DNA from 4 places in the Pantoea sp. S18 genome. Region 3 is predicted to be linked to each of the others. Evidence: predicted binding sites of a transcription regulator. Region 3 holds the regulator's gene; each other region holds the start of a gene.
What was found. Region 3 encodes LexA, which represses DNA repair genes until DNA is damaged. Its sites were predicted from a motif close to TNCTGTATGTACATACAGNA; they were not measured.
Positions count from the first base shown of each region.

Region 1: a site for LexA is predicted at 1,724-1,743, ahead of sulA (SOS-induced cell division inhibitor SulA). Genes of this name have one in related genera too.
Region 2: a site for LexA is predicted at 4,802-4,821, ahead of uvrB (excinuclease ABC subunit UvrB). Genes of this name have one in related genera too.
Region 4: a site for LexA is predicted at 4,203-4,222, ahead of umuD (translesion error-prone DNA polymerase V autoproteolytic subunit). Genes of this name have one in related genera too.

Region 1 is NZ_CP142688.1:1,536,314-1,542,220, reverse strand. It holds gene yccS (YccS family putative transporter) at 1-918, shown strand, start outside; gene VIJ98_RS06940 (TfoX/Sxy family DNA transformation protein) at 915-1,541, opposite strand; gene sulA (SOS-induced cell division inhibitor SulA) at 1,764-2,255, shown strand; gene ompA (porin OmpA) at 2,606-3,673, shown strand; gene matP (macrodomain Ter protein MatP) at 3,747-4,214, opposite strand; gene VIJ98_RS06920 (AAA family ATPase) at 4,268-5,907, shown strand, end outside.
Region 2 is NZ_CP142688.1:1,305,847-1,311,753, reverse strand. It holds gene moaA (GTP 3',8-cyclase MoaA) at 1-113, opposite strand, end outside; molybdenum cofactor riboswitch at 103-238, opposite strand; gene yvcK (uridine diphosphate-N-acetylglucosamine-binding protein YvcK) at 435-1,337, shown strand; gene VIJ98_RS05935 (IS4 family transposase) at 1,363-2,550, opposite strand; gene uvrB (excinuclease ABC subunit UvrB) at 2,701-4,722, opposite strand; gene VIJ98_RS05925 (ATP-binding cassette domain-containing protein) at 5,625-5,907, shown strand, end outside.
Region 3 is NZ_CP142688.1:349,614-355,520, reverse strand. It holds gene VIJ98_RS01580 (CsbD family protein) at 40-252, opposite strand; gene dinF (MATE family efflux transporter DinF) at 417-1,739, opposite strand; gene lexA (transcriptional repressor LexA) at 1,876-2,490, opposite strand; gene VIJ98_RS01565 (diacylglycerol kinase) at 2,596-2,964, opposite strand; gene plsB (glycerol-3-phosphate 1-O-acyltransferase PlsB) at 3,092-5,515, shown strand.
Region 4 is NZ_CP142688.1:1,767,745-1,773,651, forward strand. It holds gene VIJ98_RS08180 (sensor domain-containing diguanylate cyclase) at 186-1,754, shown strand; gene VIJ98_RS08185 (hypothetical protein) at 1,763-2,014, opposite strand; partial or broken gene VIJ98_RS08190 (transcriptional regulator) at 2,167-2,271, shown strand; gene umuC (translesion error-prone DNA polymerase V subunit UmuC) at 2,499-3,761, opposite strand; gene umuD (translesion error-prone DNA polymerase V autoproteolytic subunit) at 3,761-4,183, opposite strand; gene VIJ98_RS08205 (GNAT family N-acetyltransferase) at 4,324-4,836, opposite strand; gene VIJ98_RS08210 (hypothetical protein) at 5,033-5,311, shown strand; gene ycgZ (regulatory protein YcgZ) at 5,525-5,770, shown strand; gene VIJ98_RS08220 (hypothetical protein) at 5,892-5,907, shown strand, end outside.

The DNA of each region.
Region 1 (5,907 bases), 1.2 Mb from region 3:
TACGCCTTCATTAAAATCACCGGCGTCGATCGCGGTTACTGGATCTTGTTGACCAGCCTGTTTGTCTGCCAGCCCAACTACAACGCCACTCGACGACGCCTCGCATTGCGTATTGGTGGCACCTTAGCCGGCATCGCTATCGGCCTGCCGGTCTTGTGGCTGGTGCCCTCGATTGAAGGTCAGTTGGTGCTGATTGTACTGAGCGGCGTGCTGTTCTTCGCCTTCCGCCAGATTCAGTATGCTCAAGCCACCTTGTTTATCACTTTGCTGGTTCTGCTGTGCTTCAATTTGCTCGGCGAAGGTTTTGAAGTGGCGCTACCGCGCGTGGTGGACACCTTACTGGGCTGCGGTCTGGCGTGGCTGGCCGTGGCCTTTGTCTGGCCAGACTGGCGTTTTCGCAAAATCACTGCCGTTGCCGATCGTACACTGGATGCGAACTGCCGCTATCTGGATGCGATTATGGAGCAATACCATCAAGGCAAGGACAATCGTCTCGCTTATCGTGTGGCACGTCGCGATGCGCATAACGCCGATGCCGAGCTAGCGTCAGTGGTGTCAAACATCAGTGGTGAACTCAAGCTACAACAACCGCTACGTGAGAATGCGTTTCGACTGCTGTGCCTGAACCACTCCTTCCTCAGCTATATCTCCGCATTGGGAGCGCACCGCGAACATCTCGCGGATAGCACCTTGCTTACCTTACTGGATGACGCCGTCTGCTTCATTGAAGATGTGCTGCAGATCGACCGGGTTACGGATGCTCAAGCCACTGAGATGCAGCAGACGCTAATGCAGCGCATGAGCGAGATGAAAAACAGCCCGGATACACGCGCACCACTAGTGATTCAGCAATTGGGCTTGTTAGTCGCGCTGCTGCCTGAAATCGCCCGTCTACGCCGTACCCTCGTCAACGATTAAAGCGGTTGATGCTCCGCCGCGTGCTGGCGGAGCATTTTTAGATACCAGGTATAAAGCTCTTGCCTGATTGCGCTGGGTAACGCTGCTTCATGATGTCCTGATATTGCACCTTCCAGCGCCAACAGCGTTTTTAACCCAATGTGCTTATTCACCGCCCGCAGTTTCAGCCAGCTTTGTCGCGACCCTGTTTCACACAGCAATTGCACCGAACTGATCCCTACCTTATGCAGCATCAACTCTAATCGGAGGCTTAAATTCGGCAGATCTTTCAGACGCAGCGAGACAAGTCTGGTAGCCGCTTCATCCTGTGCGGCACGCAGAGAACATGCTGACAGCTGCAATAACTGTTCAGGGTTTTGCCACAATTGCGTATCCACTTTGAAGTAGCTCAGTGTCACCGGCACGCCACGCTTACGGTACACCAGCGGTTCCAGTGAACGCTGTGCGTTATAGACGTGAAGCGCCTCGCTGGCTCGAAGATAGAGTGCATCCTCATTGATATACGCAAAAATTACCTTCTCAACAGTCAGTGCATAACCACCAAATTGCGTGCGCGATTCAATTTTACCTAATGCTGCCAACTGCGCTTTCGATTGCTCAACTACCGGGTTATATCTCTTCATAACGCCCCCTTCAATGGATTCCATGCGCGGGAAATTTCCTATAAAAGCTCGCAGATTCATCTGGTTAGAAGATAAAAAAAACGATTTAGCTGTTCAATGAATAAAAGCAGGCGGGCGGTATCTTGTGCAGAAATTGCGAGGCGTTTTCAGAAATTGAGGTTGATCTTTATCCAGGAAGCTATTACTGTACATCCATACAGTTCATTACTGAGTGATTAAATTATGCGTACTCATTTCTCTGGCTCTGCTGACCGTTCAAATCGTTTCGCTTCATCCAGCTTAGCGCAACCTTCGCTGGGTGGAATCACTGAACTGCGTTCCAGCGAACAACCTGGAATGATGCAACTTATGCTGTTGCCGGTACTAAAACAGCTTAGTGAGCAATCACGCTGGCAGCTGTGGCTCACTCCAGCGCATAAGCTGAATCGTAACTGGATGCAGCAGTCGGGATTGCCGTTAGAAAAGAGTATGCATATCACCGAATCTGAGCGTTTTAACACCGTGGAAAGTATGGTGAAAGCATTACGTACGGGTAATTACAGCGTCGTTCTTGCCTGGATTCCGTACGAATTGAGTGATGAAGAGCGATTAGAATTGGAACAAGCAGCGGCGGAAGGTGAAGCACTCGGTCTGATTTTGCGTCCGCAGGGACGTCAATATGCCCCTTCCAGACAACCTAACTCAGCAAAAATTCCGTCTGAATTGTTTCATTAAGTAAATTCCAGGAATTTTCTCAGCATTTTTTTTGCATAAGTTGCATCTAAGCTACTGATTCTTTTCCCGCCAGCTATGACAATGGCTTAGACGCTTTTTTGTTTTCTAATACCGAAGATTTAGCCAGGTGATTTGTTAAAATGTGTGTATAAATCGCTGTTTTTTTGCTGCCCGGCGTCACATCATACTTGTAAGTTTCCAATCTCGTTGTAGACTTTAGCTCGCCAGGGTGCTCAATAACCTCCGTTTTTTCGGTAGAGTCAAAAGCGAGCGTTTAGACCCGGCGAAGGATTAACACAAAGAGCAACCTTTTTGCTCATTGCCTATTTGGATGATAACGAGGCGCAAAAATGAAAAAGACAGCTATCGCAATTGCAGTGGCACTGGCTGGCTTCGCTACCGTAGCGCAGGCCGCACCTAAAGATAACACCTGGTACACCGGTGCTAAACTGGGCTGGTCTCAGTATCACGATACTGGTTACTACGGTAACGGTTACGAGAACAACGACGGTCCAACTCACGAATCTCAGCTGGGTGCTGGTGCATTCGCTGGTTACCAAGCTAACCCGTACCTGGGCTTCGAGCTGGGCTACGACTGGTTGGGCCGTATGCCTAACAAAGGCAACGTGACCAATGGCGCGTTCAAAGCACAAGGCGTTCAGCTGGCTGCTAAACTGAGCTACCCAATCACCGAAGACTTCGATGTCTACACCCGTCTGGGTGGCATGGTATGGCGTGCAGACTCTACTCAGAACACCGATGGCGTTCGTCACAGCGACCACGATACCGGCGTTTCTCCGCTGGCTGCTGTTGGTGTTGAATACGCACTGACCAAAAACTGGGCGACGCGCCTGGACTATCAGTGGGTTAACAACATCGGTGACGCAGGTACCGTTGGTGCGCGTCCAGACAACAGCATGCTGAGCGTCGGCGTTTCTTACCGTTTCGGTCAGGAAGAAGATGCAGCGCCAGTTGTAGCTCCGGCTCCAGCTCCAGCGCCAGTTGTTGAAACCAAGCGTTTCACTCTGAAGTCTGACGTTCTGTTCACCTTCAACAAGGCAACTCTGAAGCCTGAAGGTCAGCAGGCTCTGGATCAGCTGTACAGCCAGCTGAGCTCAATGGATCCGAAAGACGGTTCTGTTGTAGTACTGGGCTTCACCGATCGCATCGGTTCAGAGCAGTACAACCAGAAACTGTCTGAGAAACGTGCTCAGTCTGTAGTTGATTACCTGGTATCTAAAGGTATCCCTTCTAACAAGATCTCTGCACGCGGTATGGGCAAATCTAACCCAGTTACTGGCAACACCTGTGACAGCGTGAAAGGCCGTAATGCCCTGATCGACTGCCTGGCGCCAGACCGTCGCGTTGAAATCGACGTGAAAGGTATCAAAGACGTTGTAACTCAGCCACAGGCTTAAGTTATCACGCAGTAAAAAACCCCGCTAAGGCGGGGTTTTTTTATGGCTAAATGTAATGAGAACGAAAAGAATTCTACTCTTTTTCCGAGCCACCATTCCCAAGGATCGCCTGCAGATCTTGCTTCAGCGTAGACATCTGGCTGGCATACTTCTCTTTGCGTTCGGCATCTTCAATCAACTGGACGATGGTTTCTGATAGCGTATTACTGCGACGCTGCGCCAATCCCGCTAGTCGCTGCCACACCAGATATTCCAGATCGATCGATTTCTTACGCGTATGTTGATGCTCGGCATTAAAGTGACGCTTACGGCGCGCACGTATCGTCTGCTTGAGACGATTCTCCAAATCAGGATGAATGTGCTGAGCGATCCACTCGTTAACCTCAACCGGGCTATTTTCCATCGATAGCAGCGTATCAACCGCAGCTTGCGCCGCGCTAAGCTCAAGATGACGGGTGATCAGTTCACCCTCCCGATGCTTTTTCACCAGGTATTTCCACTTCCATCCACTTTCAAGATTTTCGAGTTGCTGGTATTTCATCGGAATCTCATCGTGATCACGTAACAAACTAAGAATAACAGCTTTTTTCCTGGATGCAGCAAGGAAAAACATGTTGCAGCCGTCACAATCCGGGCCGGAACTCCGCCGTGATTAACCGGGTTGATTCCTGTATAATCGCGCTTTTCCTAAATCAGACTAATGCGAATATTTTGACCAGCACTCAAATTACGTGGCAAGCCCTGCAGCCGGATAGCAACCGCTACCAATCCATTTTCTCGAACGTCTCACTGGAAGATTGCGATAGTCTTGCCGCGGTTCAGCCGCGTCTGCTGAATGCGCTGGCGCATTTGCATCATCAAACCCTGGGTTTTCCACTGCTGTTATTGCGCAGTCAGGAAAATAGCGATTACCTGGCCTGCATCGCCGATGCAGCGCAGCGTTTCCAGCCGGATGAGATTGCTCTCTACGGTGGTGACTATCATGTGATGGGCGACAACGTTAGCCTACTCGCGCCCACCGATATCAATCGTCCGTTTACCAGCCAGGGCGGCGTGCATTTCGCCGACTGGATTGAAGCTGAGCAACTGTTCGGTTGCGTACGTCAATATAAAGACCGTGTGCAGCCTGAACCAGGCTTACTGCATCGCGCCAATGGCGGCACGTTAATACTTGCGGTCAATACTTTGCTGGCACAGCCGCTGTTGTGGCTACGTCTGCGTAAGTGCATTGAGCAAGGTCGCTTCGATTGGTATTCACAGGATGAGCGTCAACCGCTGCCCGTCGCCATTCCCTCGCTACCGCTGCAACTGCGTCTGGTACTGTGTGGCGATCGTGATGCACTGGCCGCCTTCCAGGAAATGGACGTCGAAGTTCATGAGATGGCGCTGTATAGCGAATTTGAAGAGAGCTTACAGATTCTCGACGAAGACGACATGACGTCATGGTGCCAATGGACGCTGACCCAAGCTGAACAGGCCGGATTAGCGCAGCCTGAAGCGGATTTCTGGCCATTGTTGATCACCGAAGCGGCACGCATGACCGGTGATCAAGACACCTTACCGCTCTGCCCACGCTGGCTTCGTCGTCAGCTGCAGGAAACGGCGCTGCATGGCGACAGCATCAATGCCGAAGCGCTGAAAGAAGCACTGGAAGCACGCCAGTGGCGTGAAGGCTTCCTCGCCGATCGCATGCGCGATGAAATCCTGCTTAATCAGATCATGATTGAGACTGAAGGCGAAGTGGTCGGCCAAATCAATGGCCTTTCGGTGGTTGAGTTCCCTGGTCATCCGCGTCCGTGGGGCGAACCTTCACGCATTACCTGTGTGGTTCATCCGGGCGATGGCGAGTTCACCGATGTGGAGCGTAAAGCCGAATTGGGTGGCAACATTCATGCGAAAGGCATGATGATTATGCAAGCCTACCTGATTGCCGAGCTGGAACTGGAGCAACAGCTGCCCTTCTCGGCTTCGCTGGTGTTTGAACAATCCTATTCTGAAGTAGATGGCGACAGCGCCTCGCTGGCCGAGCTGTGTGCGTTAATCAGTGCACTGGCTAACCAGCCGGTTAACCAGCAGATTGCGGTGACCGGTTCAGTCGATCAGTTTGGTAACGTGCAGCCCGTCGGCGGCCTGAATGAAAAAATTGAAGGCTTCTTCCACATCTGCAACTCACGTGAACTGACCGGTAAGCAAGGTGTGATTTTCCCTGCCAGTAACGCGCGCCATCTCAGTTT
Region 2 (5,907 bases), 960 kb from region 3:
TTTGGCTTGTAGCCGTTCGGCAAGCAGTAGGTACAACGGAAGTTACACACATCCGTGACCGACAGGCGCAGATAGTAAAAGCTGCGCGCGTAGGCATCTGTAAATTGTGGCACCTGAACACCTTTCCAAAGTCGGGAGATGCAGTCATTTCTTTCTGCACCCTGGCAGCTCAAGGCTGCGGCCTGCATTCCATATCTTTAACGACTTAGGAAACCAGGCTTGGGAGTTTGTTGTCATTATGGACAACACGGTTAAAACGAATGGTAGCGCGATTAGCGATTCGCATCCATCAGTGAATTTCGCTATATATCTTGATGTATAACGTGTTTTTCACCGCATTTTCGCGACAGGATACGGTAAAATGCATCACAGATATTGATGCACATCAGTTCAACTACGCCTCAACGCGAGGACGTCAGTGACAAAGGAGAAACATGAATCGAACCCTGGCAGATTTGGACCGCGTAGTGGCATTAGGTGGCGGACACGGTTTGGGCCGCGTGATGTCGGCGCTGGCACCGTTAGGCTCGCGCTTAACCGGCATTGTTACCACCACCGATAACGGCGGATCCACCGGCCGCATTCGCCGCTCGGAAGGCGGCATTGCGTGGGGCGATATGCGCAACTGCATCAATCAGCTGATCACCGAACCCAGCGTCGCCACTGCGATGTTTGAGTATCGCTTCACCGGCAATGGCGAGTTGGCCGGGCACAACCTGGGCAACCTGATGCTGAAAGCGCTCGATCATCTAAGCGTACGCCCGCTGGAAGCCATCAATATCATTCGTAATCTGCTTAAGGTTGATGCGTTTCTGATTCCGATGTCGGAACAGCCGGTCGACCTGGTGGCGCAGGATGGCGAAGGCAATATGGTGTACGGCGAAACCGCGATTGATGAGATGAAGCAGCCGCCCGAAGAGTTGATGTTGCATCCCAACGTGTTGCCGACCCGCGAAGCGATTGAGGCGATAGGCGAAGCGGATTTAATTCTGATTGGCCCCGGCAGTTTTTACACCAGCCTGATGCCGATTCTGCTGATGGAAGACATGGCGCGCGCGCTGCGTCGTACACCTGCCACCATGGTGTTTATTGGCAATCTGGGCCGCGAACTGAGCCCGGCGGCAGCCAGCCTGAATGTGGCCGATAAATTGGCGATCATGGAGAAAGCGATTGGCAAGCGGGTGATTGATGCGGTGGTGGTGAGTCCGGCCGCCGATATTCGCGGCGTGGAAGAGCGTTTAATCATTCGCGAACCGCTGGAAGCAGCCGACATCAAATATCGCCACGACCGCCAGCTGCTGCGTATCGCGCTGGAGCACGCCATTCAGGCCGTGTAGGGCTGAGGGATCCCCAGGAATATCGTTAATACACATATACGATATTCCTGTAACTCGCTGATAGTTCGGCTCGCACCGTTTCTATATCCAGCTGACTGATCCCTGCCGGGTTGTGCCTTATCGCATTTCTTGCCAGCGTAAGGTATGACAGTACTCGCCGGTGTTGCACCGTGTTCGCCTGATAAAACCGGTGCTCGCCTTTTCTTTCAAGCGCGTAGCCCATCAGCCACAGTACGATGCTGCACAGCGTCGACAGCAGGTTCAGCACTGACATCCTTTCCACACTCCGGCTGAAGCTGCTTCTCAGCCCCATACCGTAACGTTCACTCTTTTCATCCCGGAAGTTCTGCTCTATCTGCATTCTCCGGCTGTAAAGCTTCATTATCGTCCGTGACTTCAGCTCCGCATCGCTGGTAAACAGCACCCACGGCTCACGGGCCAGGCGACTCTGGTTTGCCTCTTCGCGCGTGTAAAAAAAACGATCCCGGCTTTTCTTTCCGTGACGATTTTTGGGTGCTCTCTTATGAACGTGCACGAAGCCGTAAGCCGGTGATTTTTTATATCGCGTCAGCCGGGCCGCACCAGCACAGCGCGGCGTTGTGCCGGCTTTTAGCTGACCCGGCGTTACCCACTCTTCCGTTCCGGCCAGCTTCAGAACGCCGTTGCCCCTGAGCCGGCCGATGAAGTGCCATCCGTGCGACTGAACGCGGTTAAACCACTCGCGGCGGAACCCGGCATCGGTGACGATGGTCACTTTCCTGTCTCCCAGGCACCCGGCCAGGTCGTCCAGAAAACGGTTCTGAAGGTCGGGATTTCCCAGCTTATCGCCTTCTGCGATGAGGCTCAGCAGCGGGATGGCGCGTCCATCCGCCAGCAGGCTGGCACGCAAAAGGCTGAAGGACTGAGTCGGCCAGGCGCTCCAGTCCACGGCAATGACGCACTCCTTCATGTCCCGGATAAGCCAGCAGATAATGTCGCGTGACAGCGCGGGCACCTCCCGGTGGAGGGCGGCATTCCCCATAAGGCGGTCAACGCGTTTGATTTTGTGCTTAACGCGGGCATCGCCCGCAAGAGAGCGACCAATGCTGGTCAGATTGAGGGAAGCACCGCGGGTCAGGGAAATCGTCATATCAGTGAGGGCGTTACGACGATACTGATGGGTGCTGGCTAAAGATTCCCGTAAAAATTTATGGCAAAATGCGGAAGCAGGCATAGTGGCGATCTTATTTTTTGTTGGCGCAATAATTAGATCATTTTTCCACTGTGCCTGCTTCGTTTTTGTGGGGATTCATCAGTCCGTAGGGTCGCCATTTATGGCGACCTGGTTACAACCATCACGATTATGGCGACCTCGCTACAACCATCACGAAGCCGCAATAAACAGCTCACGCAATTGATGTAACTGATCGCGCACGCTGGCGGCTTCTTCGAACTCCAGGTTCTGCGCGTGTTGCTGCATCTGCCCTTCCAGCTCGTGAATTTTCTTCTGCATCGCCTGCGGCGTAAGCGCCATATAGTTAGCTTCGGCTTCTGCCGCAGTGCGTGACGCGGTTTTGCCTTTGCCGCGCGTTTTCACCACGTTTTTACCGAGCTCAAGAATATCGGTGATCTTCTTGTTGAGCCCTTGCGGTGTAATGCCATTCTCTTCGTTGTATTTCTGCTGCTTCTCACGACGGCGCTCGGTTTCGCCCATCGCGCGCTCCATCGACGGCGTGATTTTGTCGGCGTAGAGAATCGCCCGGCCGTTGATGTTACGCGCGGCGCGGCCAATGGTCTGAATCAGCGAACGCTCGGAACGCAGGAAGCCCTCTTTATCGGCATCGAGAATCGCCACCAGCGATACTTCCGGCATATCCAGACCTTCTCGCAGCAAGTTGATGCCAACCAGCACATCAAATTCGCCGAGGCGTAAATCGCGGATAATCTCCATACGTTCCACGGTATCGATATCCGAGTGCAGATAGCGCACCTTCTCACCGTGCTCCACAAGGTATTCGGTGAGATCTTCCGCCATACGCTTGGTCAATACGGTCACCAGCACACGCTCGTTGATCTCAACACGCTTGCGGATTTCCGACAGCAAATCGTCCACTTGCGTCGCCACCGGACGCACTTCCAGAACCGGATCCAGCAGGCCAGTTGGACGCACCAGCTGATCGATCACTTCGCTGCCCGATTTTTCCAGCTCGTAATTACCCGGCGTGGCCGACACATAAATGGTTTGCGGCGCTGCTGCTTCAAACTCTTCAAAGCGCATTGGACGGTTATCCAGCGCTGACGGCAGGCGGAAACCGTATTCCACCAGCGTCTCTTTACGCGCGCGGTCACCGCGATACATGCCGCCGATCTGCGGAATAGTGACGTGCGATTCGTCGACCACCAGCAAGCCATCCGCCGGTAAATAGTCGAACAAAGTCGGCGGCGGCTCGCCCGGTCCGCGACCGGAGAGATAGCGCGAGTAGTTTTCGATGCCGGAGCAGTAACCCAACTCATTCATCATTTCGAGATCGAACTGCGTACGCTGAGAAATACGCTGCTCTTCAAGCAGCTTATTGTTCTCCAGCAGCACTTTGCGGCGGATCACCAGCTCATCTTTGATCTCTTCCATCGCTTGCAGAATGCGTTCACGCGGCGTCACGTAGTGCGTTTTGGGATAGACGGTAAAGCGTGGGATGACGGAATCAATCTGGCCGGTCAGCGGATCAAACAGCGACAGCCTTTCAACTTCTTCATCGAACAACTCAATACGCAGTGCGATGTCATCCGATTCGGCCGGGAACACATCAATCACTTCGCCGCGCACGCGGAAGGTACCGCGCTGGAAGGCTTGATCGTTGCGGGTATATTGCAGCTCCGCCAGGCGACGCAGAATGCTGCGCTGATCGATAATCATGCCGCGTGTCAGGTGCAGCATCATTTTCAGGTAGAGATCAGGATCGCCCAAGCCGTAGATCGCCGAAACTGACGCCACCACAATCACATCACGACGCTCCAGCAGCGCTTTGGTCGCCGACAGACGCATCTGCTCAATGTGCTCATTCACCGAGGCATCTTTCTCGATAAAGGTGTCAGAACTCGGCACATAGGCTTCAGGCTGGTAGTAATCGTAATAAGAGACGAAAAACTCCACCGCGTTATCCGGGAAAAACTCCTTCATCTCGCCGTAGAGCTGCGCTGCCAGGGTTTTATTCGGCGCCAGCACCATGGTCGGACGGTTGAGGTCGGCAATCACGTTCGCCACGGTAAACGTTTTACCAGAGCCCGTCACGCCCAACAGCGTTTGATGCGCGAGTCCATCTTCCAGCCCCTCTTCGAGACGGCGAATCGCCTCAGGTTGATCGCCTGAAGGCTTGAAAGCGGAGTTGAGTTTAAAGGCTTTGCTCATGTTTTAGCGGTTCCAGCAGATGAAGTCGGCGGGCAGGCTGCTAATTCTACTCTGCTATGGCGAATTTGCCAGAAAAAAATACTGGACATAATCACAGTAACCTTGCACGATAATGGAACCTGAAGCCGATTTTCTTCAATGCAATTTAAGCGGCAGCCAGCAAGCTCTTGTTGCGCAATGTTATCCCCAAGCGGAGGACGCTTTTAACATTTGTCAATAGAGTGTCATTAAATTGCAGTCCGATGACAAGCCAGATAATTCGCATGCTTGATTTTAACTAACCTGCTGTTTTTACTGACATTGACTCAAAAGCCCAGTTTCTCATCATAATGTATGAAGGCCGCGAATTTACTCGCTTGCACACGGTTTTCAGTCGCTAATGCACAAGGTTATCCACAGTAATGGTGGATAAGTGAATCCAGCCCCGAGCCCATCGGCTGTGTATAATTTTCTCCCGCCCATTCTTAAGCGCGAAAAAAAATTTTTTCGCATTTATTTTTCTTCTCCTGCGTGTGGCATTAACCCTTCTTTTTCCCTGTTTACCTCTCCTTGCCGGGAGAAAAACCAGGCTTTAAGACCATTTATTTCCCCGGTTATTGCCTTACGAACGATCAAATGCACCAGAAACGTTAAGCAGTCAGCACCGTCAAAGTGCAGCTAATTTATCACCGCCGGCAATTGTTAAGCGTTTCTCAACTTTTAGCGGTTGATTTGTCAGGTTTCCGACCTGGAAAGAGTTAAATTCCTAACCTGGCCTGGGAATTGCAGTGTTAACGGTATGGAGTGACGAGTCCATATCGGCAGTTGCCGACGACAGCGGTGTCCATCAATCGTGCACGACTGTATGCCAGACGACACAGAGCGGGAGCATTCAGGCTAATAATCTGGAAGGAGTATGTCAGATGCTGAGTTTACGTTCGGTGAATCAGTTTTACGGTCAAAATCACATTCTGTGGGATGTGGATCTCGATCTGCCGCCGGGCACCTGCACCGGCGTGCTGGGCAGCCCCGGCATGGGCAAAACCACGTTGGTGAACTGCATTATGGGCCGCCTGCCGATTAACAGCGGCTCGATGACCTGGCAGGAAGATGGCGCGCCGCCGGAAGATTTGCTGCTGCAACCCGCCGAGCTGCGCGCGCGCACCGGCATTGGTTACGTGCCGCAAGGACGGCATATTTTCTCGC
Region 3 (5,907 bases):
AAATGATTGGCGGGTAGGAGCATCTTCCTTAAGGGGCGATTACCAGCGGTAATCTTTATTGGTGCTTTCCCAGTCCTTAACTTCTTGCTCGGCCTGGTCTTTCGCATAACCGTAGCGCTCCTGGATTTTACCGACCAACTGATCGCGTTTACCTTCGATCACCGTCATGTCGTCATCCGTAAGCTTGCCCCACTTCTCTTTAAATTTCCCTTTAAACTGCTTCCAGTTTCCGCTCGCTTCGTCTTTGTTCATAATAATCCTCCACTTCATCCTGAGTGAGATAGATACATCGCCTATCTATCTGGCGATATACCCACACAACGCGCTACTCATGTGCGCCGTATAAGGTAATTGTAGTAGCCGTTTCGCAGTTTGCAGAGAATTACAGATTAATCTGTAGGTTACGCTTCGCTTATTCAGGCGTTGAACCAGCTATCACGTTGCCAGTGACCTCGCCAGATCAGCCACAGCGTCAGTCCGCGTAGCGCCAGGAACACCGTCACTGCCAGCCATAAACCGTGATTGCCGAGCCACGGTAACGTAAGCAGCGATATACCATAGCCGATTGCCGCCATCACCATGCTGTTACGCATCTCACGGCCGCGCGTCGCACCGATAAACATGCCATCCAGCAGATAACACCAAACGCCAACCAGCGGCAGAATCACCTGCCAAATCAGATATCTGTCGGCCATCTCGCGAAGCGCTTCCAGTGACGTCAACATCGCCACTATTTGCGGGCCGGTTAACGCATAAATCAGCGCAAAGATCGCTGCGACGAAGCAAGCCTGGCGGCAAGCCGCATGCCAAACCAGCAACAGCCGACTGCGATCTTTGGCCCCAACAGCTTCACCTGAACAGGCTTCAACCGCGTAGGCAAAACCATCCAGCGCGTATGCGGTAAAAGTGAGGAACATCAACAGTACCGCATTGACCGCCACCACATCCGGGCCAATTCGAGCACCAAGGATGGTGAGTGAGGCGAAGCAAATTTGCAGCATTAAAGAGCGCAGCATAATGTCGCGATTGAGGCGGAATAGCCGCGCCGCATCGCCGCGCCAGCTAGTTTTAAGCAGAGTAAAGTGGATACCGCGCATTTTCAGCACGCGCGCTACCATCCACAAACCCACGCCCAGCGTGACATATTCTGCCAGCGCGGTAGCCGCCGCCGCGCCAGCCACACCCCAATGCAGTTTCAGTACGAACAGCAGATCAAGCAGGATATTTACCAGATTGCCGATGATCAGCAGCACCATCGGTGCCCGCGCATATTGAACGCCCAGCAGCCAGCCCAGAATCACCAAATTGGCTAAGGTTGCGGGCGCACTCAGCCAGCGAATCTCAATAAAGATTTGCGCCTGCTGCTGCACTTCCGGGCTGCCGCCCATCAAGGCTGCCGCCAAGCTGCTCACCGGCGTTCGTAGCACCATAAATAGCACGCCAAAAACCAGCGCAATCAGCAGCGGTTGCGTTAAGGCGCGCGCCAGCGCGGTTTTGTCATTGGCGCCAAATGCCTGAGCGGTCAATCCGGTGGTGCTCATGCGCAGGAATAGCAGAAGCATAAAGATGAAGCTGGTTGCCGTTGTGCCCACGGCGACGCCGCCGAGATAAATAGGGCTATCGAGATGACCAATAACGGCAGTATCCACCACGCCCAGTAACGGGACGGTGATATTTGACAGGATCATCGGCAGCGCTAGCCGCCAGAGTGTTTTATCTGAAGAGGAAAACAGCTGCATCAGCCCATTCCGTTATGTGCGGTAATCAGCATAATGGCGCCAGCGTGAGCCGCAGAAAGAGTCACAGAGAAGTAAAACAGCAGACTGCGGTCAGCGCAAATTCACACCGCCGCAGTTGGGGAGGATCAGAAACTGATCAGAGCCACTCGCCGTTGCGTACAATCCCGACAGCTAAACCTTCAACAGTTAGTGACTGCTCACGGGTATCAACAACAATCGGCTGGAAATCGGTGTTTTCCGGCAGCAGATGAACAATTGCACCCTGCTTTTTCCAGCGTTTCACGGTGACTTCATCATCAATGCGCGCCACGACAACCTGGCCGTTACGCACTTCCTGCGTTTTATGCACCGCTAACAGATCGCCATCCATAATACCGATATCTTTCATCGACATGCCGCTCACGCGCAGCAGGAAATCGGCGCTCGGTTTGAACAGATTCGCATCCACCTGATAGTGGGCTTCAATATGTTCCTGCGCCAGCAAGGGTTCACCGGCAGCGACGCGGCCAATCAGCGGCAGCCCTTCGCTCGGTTCTTCTTCCATTAGCAAACGAATCCCGCGCGATGCGCCGGAAACAATTTCAATTACGCCTTTACGCGCCAGCGCTTTCAGATGCTCTTCAGCAGCATTGGGCGAGCGAAAACCCAGTTGCGCAGCAATTTCCGCACGCGTTGGCGGCATGCCCGTCTGGTTAATATGGTCGCGAATCAGGTCATAGACCTGTTGCTGCCGTGCAGTTAACGCTTTCATCCCGCCCCCTGGTTGTTTATACAGTCGCTGTGAGTATATACAGGTATTCGCGAAATGAAAACCGTAACAGAGGGAAAAATCAGCGGTTTGATGAATCTGGAATCCCTATCTCAAATGCGTCCAGAGCAGCGCGATCCAGACGAACAGAGCCAGTAAGATAGTCAGCAATACGGCGGCCGATCCCATATCTTTGGCGCGGCCCGCGAGCGGATGTTGCTCCTGCCCGATTCGGTCAACCACCGCTTCGATAGCGCTATTAAGGATCTCAATGATGATAACCAGCACTACCGAGCCAATCATCAAGATGCGGGAGATGGTATCTACATCCAGCCAGCACGCCACGAGAATGGCCACCAGCGCGGCAACAGCTTCCTGCCGAAATGCGGCTTCGTGCTGCCATGCGGCACGCAGGCCCTGCCAGGAATAACCGGCTGCTTTCACTATTCTTACTAAACCGGTGACGTTATTTGCCATGTCTATGGAACCCTTGATCTATTTTGACGTCAATGTGTGGGCAGTATGAGGCGGCAGAGCCACAGACCTTCGCTGCGCTTTCTGGTATGCTTGCCGCGCTTTGCTAACAAGAGGCTTAAAGTTGTCTATGTCAGGTTGGCGTAAACTCTATTACAAATTATTGAATTTACCACTCTCTATTTTGGTAAAAAGTAAGGTCATTCCGACCGATCCCGTCTCTGAACACGGGATCGATCCGACTCGTCCGGTGATGTATGTTTTGCCTTATGATTCAAAGGCTGACCTGCTCACGCTGCGTGCTCAATGCCTGAAACATGATCTGCCCGATCCGCTGGCTCCGCTGGAGATCGATGGCACCCTGCTGCCGCGCCACGTGTTTATTCACGATGGCCCACGCGTGATTCCCTATTTCGTGGCCAATCCCGAATCGGTAAAGCTGTTCCACGATTATCTGGATTTGCACCGCAGTAACCCGCAACTCGACGTGCAAATGCTGCCGGTCGCGGTGATGTTTGGTCGTGCGCCGGGACGTGAAACATCCGGTGAATCCACGCCGCATCTGCGCGTGCTCAATGGCGTGCAGAAGTTCTTCGCTATTCTGTGGCACGGCCGCGACAGCTTTGTACGCTTCTCGCAAACCGTTTCGCTACGCCAGATGGCGACCGAACACGGCACCGATAAGTCGATTGCACAGAAGCTGGCTCGCGTGGCGCGTATTCACTTTGCTCGCCAACGTCTGGCTGCGGTCGGCCCGCGTCTGCCTGCACGTCAGGATCTCTTCAACAAGCTATTACAGTCCAAAGCGATTGAAAAAGCGGTAGAAGATGAAGCACGCAGCAAAAAGATTTCGCATGAGAAAGCCCAGCAGAACGCCATCGAAATGATGGAGGAAGTGGCGGCGAACTTCTCTTACGAAGCGATTAAGGTCACTGACCGCGTGATGGGCTGGCTGTGGAGCCGCCTGTATCAGGGCATCAACGTACATGGCGGTGAGCGCGTGCGTCAGCTGGCGCAGGATGGTCATGAGATTGTCTATGTGCCCTGCCACCGCAGCCACATGGATTATCTGCTGCTCTCCTACGTGCTTTATCATCAAGGCCTGGTGCCACCGCACATTGCTGCGGGTATCAACCTGAACTTCTGGCCTGCCGGCCCGATTTTCCGTCGTCTGGGCGCGTTCTTTATTCGTCGTACCTTTAAGGGCAACAAACTCTACTCCACCGTGTTCCGTGAATATCTCGGCGAGCTATTTAGCCGTGGTTACTCCGTTGAATACTTTGTGGAAGGCGGACGTTCGCGTACTGGCCGTTTGCTGGACCCGAAAACCGGCACCCTGTCGATGACGCTGCAAGCGATGCTGCGCGGCGGCAGTCGTCCTATCACCTTCGTGCCGATCTACATCGGTTACGAGCACGTGATGGAAGTGGGCACGTATGCCAAAGAGCTGCGTGGCGCGGCCAAAGAGAAAGAGAGCTTCCTGCAGATGGTGCGCGGCTTGCGTAAGCTGCGCAATCTGGGTCAGGGCTACGTTAACTTCGGCGAACCGCTGCCGTTGATGAACTACCTGAACAAAAACGTGCCGGAATGGCGCGATGCGATTGATCCTATCGAACCGCAACGTCCTGCGTGGATGACGCCGGCCGTGAATGACATTGCGGCGAAGCTGATGGTGCGCATTAACGAAGCCGGTGCAGCAAACGCCATGAACCTGTGCGTGACTGCGCTGCTGGCGTCACGTCAACGTTCACTGACCCGCGAACAGCTGATTGAGCAGTTAGAGTGCTATACGCAACTCCTACGCAACGTGCCGTATTCGCCGGAAGCCACGGTGCCCGATATGAGCGCCGAAGCGCTGCTTGATCACGCGATGGGCATGAACAAGTTCGAGACCGAGCAAGACAGTATTGGCGACATCATCATTTTGCCGCGCGAGCAGGCGGTGCTGATGACCTACTATCGCAACAACATCCATCACATGCTGGTGATGCCATCCCTGATTGCCGCCATCGTGCAGCAACACCGCGAAATCAGCGAAGCAGAGCTGCTGCGTCAGGTTAGCCTGGTTTATCCGATGCTGAAGAGCGAACTGTTCCTGCGCTGGGACAACGCGGAATTACCTGCGCTGCTCAACGCACTCTGTTCAGAGATGGCACGTCAGGGGCTGATTACCTTGCAGGATGGTCAGCTGAAAATGACACCGGCACGTCATCGTTCTCTGCAACTGTTGGCGGCGGGTATTCGTGAGACGCTACAGCGCTTCGCGATTACCTTCGCCATCCTCAGCGCGAAACCGGCCATCAACCGTGGCACGCTGGAGAAAGAGAGCCGCACGCTAGCTCAGCGTCTTTCTGTGCTGCACGGCATCAACGCGCCAGAGTTCTTTGATAAAGCGGTGTTCACTGCGCTGGTACTTACGCTGCGTGATGAAGGTTATATCAGTGACAAAGGCGATGCCGATGCTGAACGCAGCCATATGATGTGGCAGATGCTGGCGGAGCTGGTAACCAGCGATGTCCGTCTGACGATTGAGAGCGCGGTCACCCACGATTAGTAGGCGACATGAAAACACAAAGGCGCACTTCGGTGCGCCCTGCTAAGTCCTCGCTATTCTCCCACGATCCCTCCTGCCTGATGACTCACCTTGGTCATCATTCTGCTACTGACATCGCCCACTATGATTACACACCCGATTTGGATCTTCGTAGGGTGCGCATTTATGCGCACCTGGTCGCCATGAATGGCGACCCTACGAGACTTGTAGCGATGGCGAGTCAAAATTATGACTTGATGGTGCAGCGCGGGTGTTGAGGCGACATCCCAACTCGCTGAACGAGTGAGGGATTCCAGGGCGAGCCGCATGGATGCGGCGAGAGGTGGCGCTGAGCAGGAGCGAATCGCCACCGGTCCGTCAGGAATCGTGAACGAGTGAAGGCACCGCGCAGC
Region 4 (5,907 bases), 1.4 Mb from region 3:
GACTACCGAATGATCTCGTTGTAAACGCGTGCCGTAGTGCAGCCACTGTGTGTGGTGAAGCTATACTACAGTAATATCTGGTTACTGGTCATATGAGTTATCGATGGTCCGAAAAATATCCGCCTCATCCTGCGCTGCATCAATTACATGCTTAACTCTGTTGTAGCTTGAAAACAGAGGACAACATGCAGTTAAAAAGAAAAATGGATCCCAGGGCGACATCTGACGCAGGTTTGCAGCAAAGTATAGTGCTGTCCGGTCTCTTTTTGATTATCACCGTCGTGGGGATGAGCATCTGGACCCTGCGCGAAGACTGGCTCGGCACCGTGCGACAAACGCAGCAAACGGCGATGAATTTGGCGCTGTCGCAGTCGCGCCAGGCGGAAGATACCTTTCTGCAGACGGAGCTGTCGCTGCGGCAGATGCAGCGTGATCTCCAGCTACAGCTGGCCACGCATATTCAGGGCGCAGACCTGAGTAACACCATGCGCGAACTGCAACGTCGTCTGCCACAACTGCATGGACTGTTCTATTACGATGCCGAGGGCAAGTGGATTGCGACCTCTGCTGAACGTGTGCCCAACAATATTAATAACTCCGATCGTGAATACTTCACCTTTCAGCGCAGCAACCATCGTAACAGCGTGCATATTAGCCCGGTGATCACCAGCCGCAGCACCGGCGATTTGGTGATCCCCGTTTCCCTGCGCGTCAGTGATGCGGGTGGTGGATTTAAGGGCGTGTTGCTGGCCACCATCAAGGTGGATTTTTTCCGTCGCTTCTACAGCTACTATGAGATCGGTGCACGCGATGTGCTGGTGTTAATGCTGGCCGATAGCACCGTGCTCTATGCGCGTCCGATGCCAGACAGTTTCATCGGTAAGAATCTCTCGGCCAGCCCGCTGTTTCAGGAGATGCTGGCTAAGATGGATCGTGGCAGCGGGCAGTGGCGATCGGTGCTCGATGGCCAACCGCGTATTTTTGGTTTTGCCCGTTCCGATCGTTATCCGATTATTGTTGCGGCGGGTTACAACAGCGACGATCTGTTCCACGTGTGGGTCAACGGTCGGGCGCAGGATATTCTGCTCAGCATCATTCTGCTGCTGACCATCATCTTACTCGGCACCTTCCAGCTGCGTCAGGCGCGCCGCGTGTTGCGCTATCAGCAGGAGCTGACGCTATTGCGTGACGAACTGCACAACGCCAACCTGACGCTGAACAAACTCGCGCATGTCGATGGCTTAACCGGGCTGGCGAATCGCCGGGAATTTGATCGTTTCCTGCGTGAAGCGTTAACCCATGCGGCAGCAAGCGGTAAACCGCTCTCGCTTATCATGATGGATATCGATTTCTTCAAACACTACAACGATACCTATGGTCACATTGCCGGGGATAAATGCCTGAAAGTGGTTGGCGAGGTTCTGGCGTCTGTAACCGGAAGACGTTCAGACATGGCCGCGCGTTATGGCGGCGAGGAGTTTGCGCTGATATTACCGGATACCACATTTGGCGAAGGGATGACCATTGCCAACCGCGTGGTTGAAGCGGTGAGGGTGATGCAGCTTCCCCATGTTGCCTCGCCCGTTGGCCATGTCACGCTCAGTGCCGGCTGCGCCACCACCGTTACGGCGGCGGCGATGAGCGCCGTTAAACTGCTGGAATACGCCGATCATGCTTTGTATCAGGCAAAGCGTGAAGGGCGTGATGGGGCGAAAGGCATGAATATCGCCTCGCTGCCAGAGGAGCAGAAATAAGCGTGGGCTTATTCCACGGCAGGCAGCTGGTATTTGATATATTGACGCAGCGCTTCGTGCATCTGGCTATTCCTTTCGTTCTCTAAGCCGCGCTCTTCATATTCTTTCGCCAGCTGAATAATCACCTCATCATATTTCCCTTTGAAGGTGATGTTATTTACCGCCACCTGCTTAATCATTAACTCGCGCAAGGCAGCGACTTCAATCTGCAGCTGGTTTACCGTTTCTTCCAGCTCGTTTACGCGTTCTTCATTCGACATAGGTTCTCCGGATGTTATTAAGCTGTGGCTGTGTCAGGGCCTGAATATCGCATTGGCATGCGTGTAATTCAAGCGTGAAGCGGTTACTTCGCCAGCGGAAGATTCTCTCAGGGCTTGAGTCTGTGGTGCGCTGCGAAAAATAAAAACCAGTGCTGAGTAAAGTCGCCAGCGGTAAAGCATCGATCAGCCCTGAAATGGCGGTGCGGCTTGAGGCGGGGCTGGGTATTGCGGCGCGCCTGTGGTTATCAATGCATGCAGGTGCGCATGAATGCGCACCCTACGAAAAACGCGCCAATCCTTTGTAGGGTCGCCATTTATGGTGACCGAAAGAAGCTGAACTGACGAGCATTACGCTGACTGGCGCGTTTTTTTGATCTGCTGAAACATCTTTTCGCCGAACCAGATTCTCCGGATGCTATTAAGCTGTGGCCGTGTCAGGGCCTGAATATTGTATTGGCATGCGCGTAATTCAAGCGTGAAGCGGTTACTTCGCCACAGGAAGATCCGCCAGCCGCGTGGTGTACGCCGGTGACAGCATCTCGCGTTTCATCGACCAGGGTTTCTGAATGCCTTGCCCGGCAAACCATAGCGCGCCGCGCTGGTGGGCATTCATCTTATCGATCAGGGCCATCAGTTGGTCACTGTTATGACGCGGCTGATATTCCGCAAACAGATCAAACTGCGCCACGCCATCGCTAAAGAAATCGCCCAGCATCACGCCGCCTTTCATATAACGCTTACCGGGAACCCAGATACGATCTAAACAATTAAGCGTGGCCTGAATAATATCGCGACTGTCAGCGGTGGGGGTAATCAAGGTTTGACTGGCCGCATTGGCGTAATAAGGATGATACGGATCGTGCGGGCTGGTGCGAATAAACGTACCGATATGACGACAATATTGCCGCTCGCTGCGCAGCTTCTCTGCGGCACGCGCGGCGTAATTGGCGATGGCTTCGCGCATATCCTGATATTCGGTAATACGATCGCCAAACGAGCGCGAGCAGAGAATATTTTGTCGGTTGGGAATCACCTCCTCAAACGCCAGACAAGACTCGCCACATAATTCACGTACCGTGCGCTCCAGCACCACGCCGAAGTGTTTCCGGATCAGCGCGGTTGGGGTTTCTGCCAATTCCTGCGCGGTGTTAATCCCCATCAGGTTGAGCTTTTTCGATAAGCGACGGCCCACACCCCACACCTCTTCGACCTTGACAAGTTTCATCAACTCGCGCTGACGGCGGGGCAAAGAGAGATCCATCACGTTCTCGGCTTTGGTCCAGCGTTTGGCGGCCCAGTTGGCAAGCTTGGCGAGGGTTTTGGTCGGTGCAATGCCGACACCCACGCGCAGATGGGTATCCCGATAAATGCGGTCGCGAATATCGCAGCCTAACTGTTCAAACGTCATGCAGGCATTGATGCCGGTGACGTCAACGAAGGCTTCGTCGATGGAGTACTCATCCACGCGCGTGGATATCAGCGCCAGCGTCTCCATCACGCGGCGCGACATATCGCCATACAATGCATAGTTAGACGAGAACACCACCACTTTATGGCGCATCAGCTCTTCGCGATGTTTGAAGTAGGGCGCGCCCATCTTGATGCCCAGCGCCTTGGCTTCTCTGCTCAGGGAAATAATGCAGCCATCGTTATTCGACAGCACCACAATCGGTTTGCCACGCAGATCCGGGCGAAACACCGTTTCACAGCTGGCATAAAACGAGTTCACATCCACCAGGGCAAACATCAGCGGCCTATGGTTTTAATCACGTGTTTAACGATACCGAAGACTTCGAACTCATCGGCGTCAGGAATAGCAATAACCGCATGCGCAGCATTCATCGGTTTGAGATGCAGGTAAGGCTGCAGCATCAGCTGTTTCACGGTGAACTCGCCGGAAAGCGAAGCCACCACAATGTCACCGTGTTTGGGTTTCAGCGAGCTGTCCACTACCAGCATGTCGCCCTCATTGATACCGATGTCGATCATCGAGTCACCGCTGACTCGGATGAAGTAGGTTGAACTGGGGTGATCGACTAAAAAGTCGTTGAGGTCGATGCGTTGTTCAACGTAGTCCTGCGCCGGGGACGGAAAGCCGCAGGGCACGCGGCTGATGAACAAGGGTAAGGCAAGAATGGCGCGGATTTCCGCGGGCTGATAAAACTGCATGGCTGCGATCTCAAATCATTACTGTATATGTATACAGTAATGTCGATTGGGCGGTTTGATCAAGCCAGAACCCGCAATGATTTGCAAAACAGTTGGCAACAAAGGAAATTTATTTTGTGCCAAATGGCTTGCCGCTGCGCTTAAATCATCATTCCCATGATCTGCAGAGTGCTCTGCTGCGAAGCGGTGACAAACGGAATGTCTTTGATGTGCTGCATGCCAAAGGCTTCATAGAACTTACGTGCACGCACGTTATCGCCTAGCACTTCCAGCCACAGATAACCTTCGCGTTTGTCGCGCGCCTCATTGATGATGCTCTCGAACATCCAGCGACCGTAGTTTTTGCCGGTTTCTTCCGGATTGAGGTACAGCTTATTCAGCAGCGCGCCGCTCATGCCGGAATCCGGTACCGGTGTGTTCCAGGTGACTTTGGCAAAGCCAATCGGCTTGTCGGTCTCGGCGATCAGCCAGCTCTCGTTGGGGGCCGCCAGGCTGCTATTCAGCTCAGCCAGACCATATTCCTTGTCGATAAAGGCATCCAGCTCTTCTGCGGAAACCCACATATGTTTAAAATGCGCGCTGTAGGTCATGCGGCCTAGCAGGTGCAGCAGCTCTGCATCCTCTGCCTGGGCTTTGCGTATGGTGAACTCCATGCCAGATTTCCTTGCTTCATTCTTGTTATTAATCACATCGTCGGTGCGAGCAGAGGCCACCGAAGGGCAGTTACCATAACGTGTTAGTAACAAAAACCCAAGATAACCAGAGCTTTCTGTTAACAAGGCGTCACGCTGATGATCTATAGTGAGTAGTGAGAAGCAAGCGTAAGCCCATATTCTCAGGAGGTAGAAGATGTCAGATTCGCAACCTAAAATTATCGGCGAAGCGGCCTATGCGTTACTGCTACGTCGTGAGGATGTCAGCGTCTCCTCACTACTGGCAGAACTTGCGCGCATGGCGAGAAAAGAGCAAAACACACAACAGCAGCAGCGCATTGCCCAGGCGCAGCAATGGTTGCTCACGCACCGTCAACCGGCGGGCAGCGATAACCGCGTCCATTCAGCGTTGCGCGGGTTGAGCCGTCAGGAAGGCAGCGTCAGAATGCCCTCGGCCGACGCCGACGACAGTTGACCATCCCAATAAGCTCACGCGTCGATGACTTTCGGCGCTGAGCGCACGGATTTGGAAATAAAAGCTTTCCAATTATCCTAATTCACCTTTATTAGCACTTTTTGCAACAAATCCCGCCAGCTAACTTGAGTAAGCTCCTTGTACAGCTTTTTGCTATCTGTACAACTTTACTTAGGTCAAATGACCTAACTTTTTTAATTATTGGGGTCAATTATGCGTCAGAACGGATACACGCCGAGTTCAGTCGAGGCCATTGCCAACTACTTCAGCAAAGCGTCGCTGCCATCGCAGCAGGAAACATTGGGTCAGATCGTGGTTGAAATCTTACGCGAAGGCCGTAATCTCAACCGCAAATCGCTCTGCACCAAGCTGCTGCGCAGACTGGAACTGGCCGCCAATGCCGAAGAAGAGCATCATTATCATCAGCTGATTGGCTTATTATTCGAACGCGAAAGCTGAGAGCCTGTCAGACGTCAAACTTGTACAAGTATTAAAATTTTACTCTGAATACGCTCCCACACTGGCTTCGCCCCGCACCGGGGCGAAGCGGCGATCAGAGATTCGTTATGAATGATTCGTTATGAATAGAAGTGAAC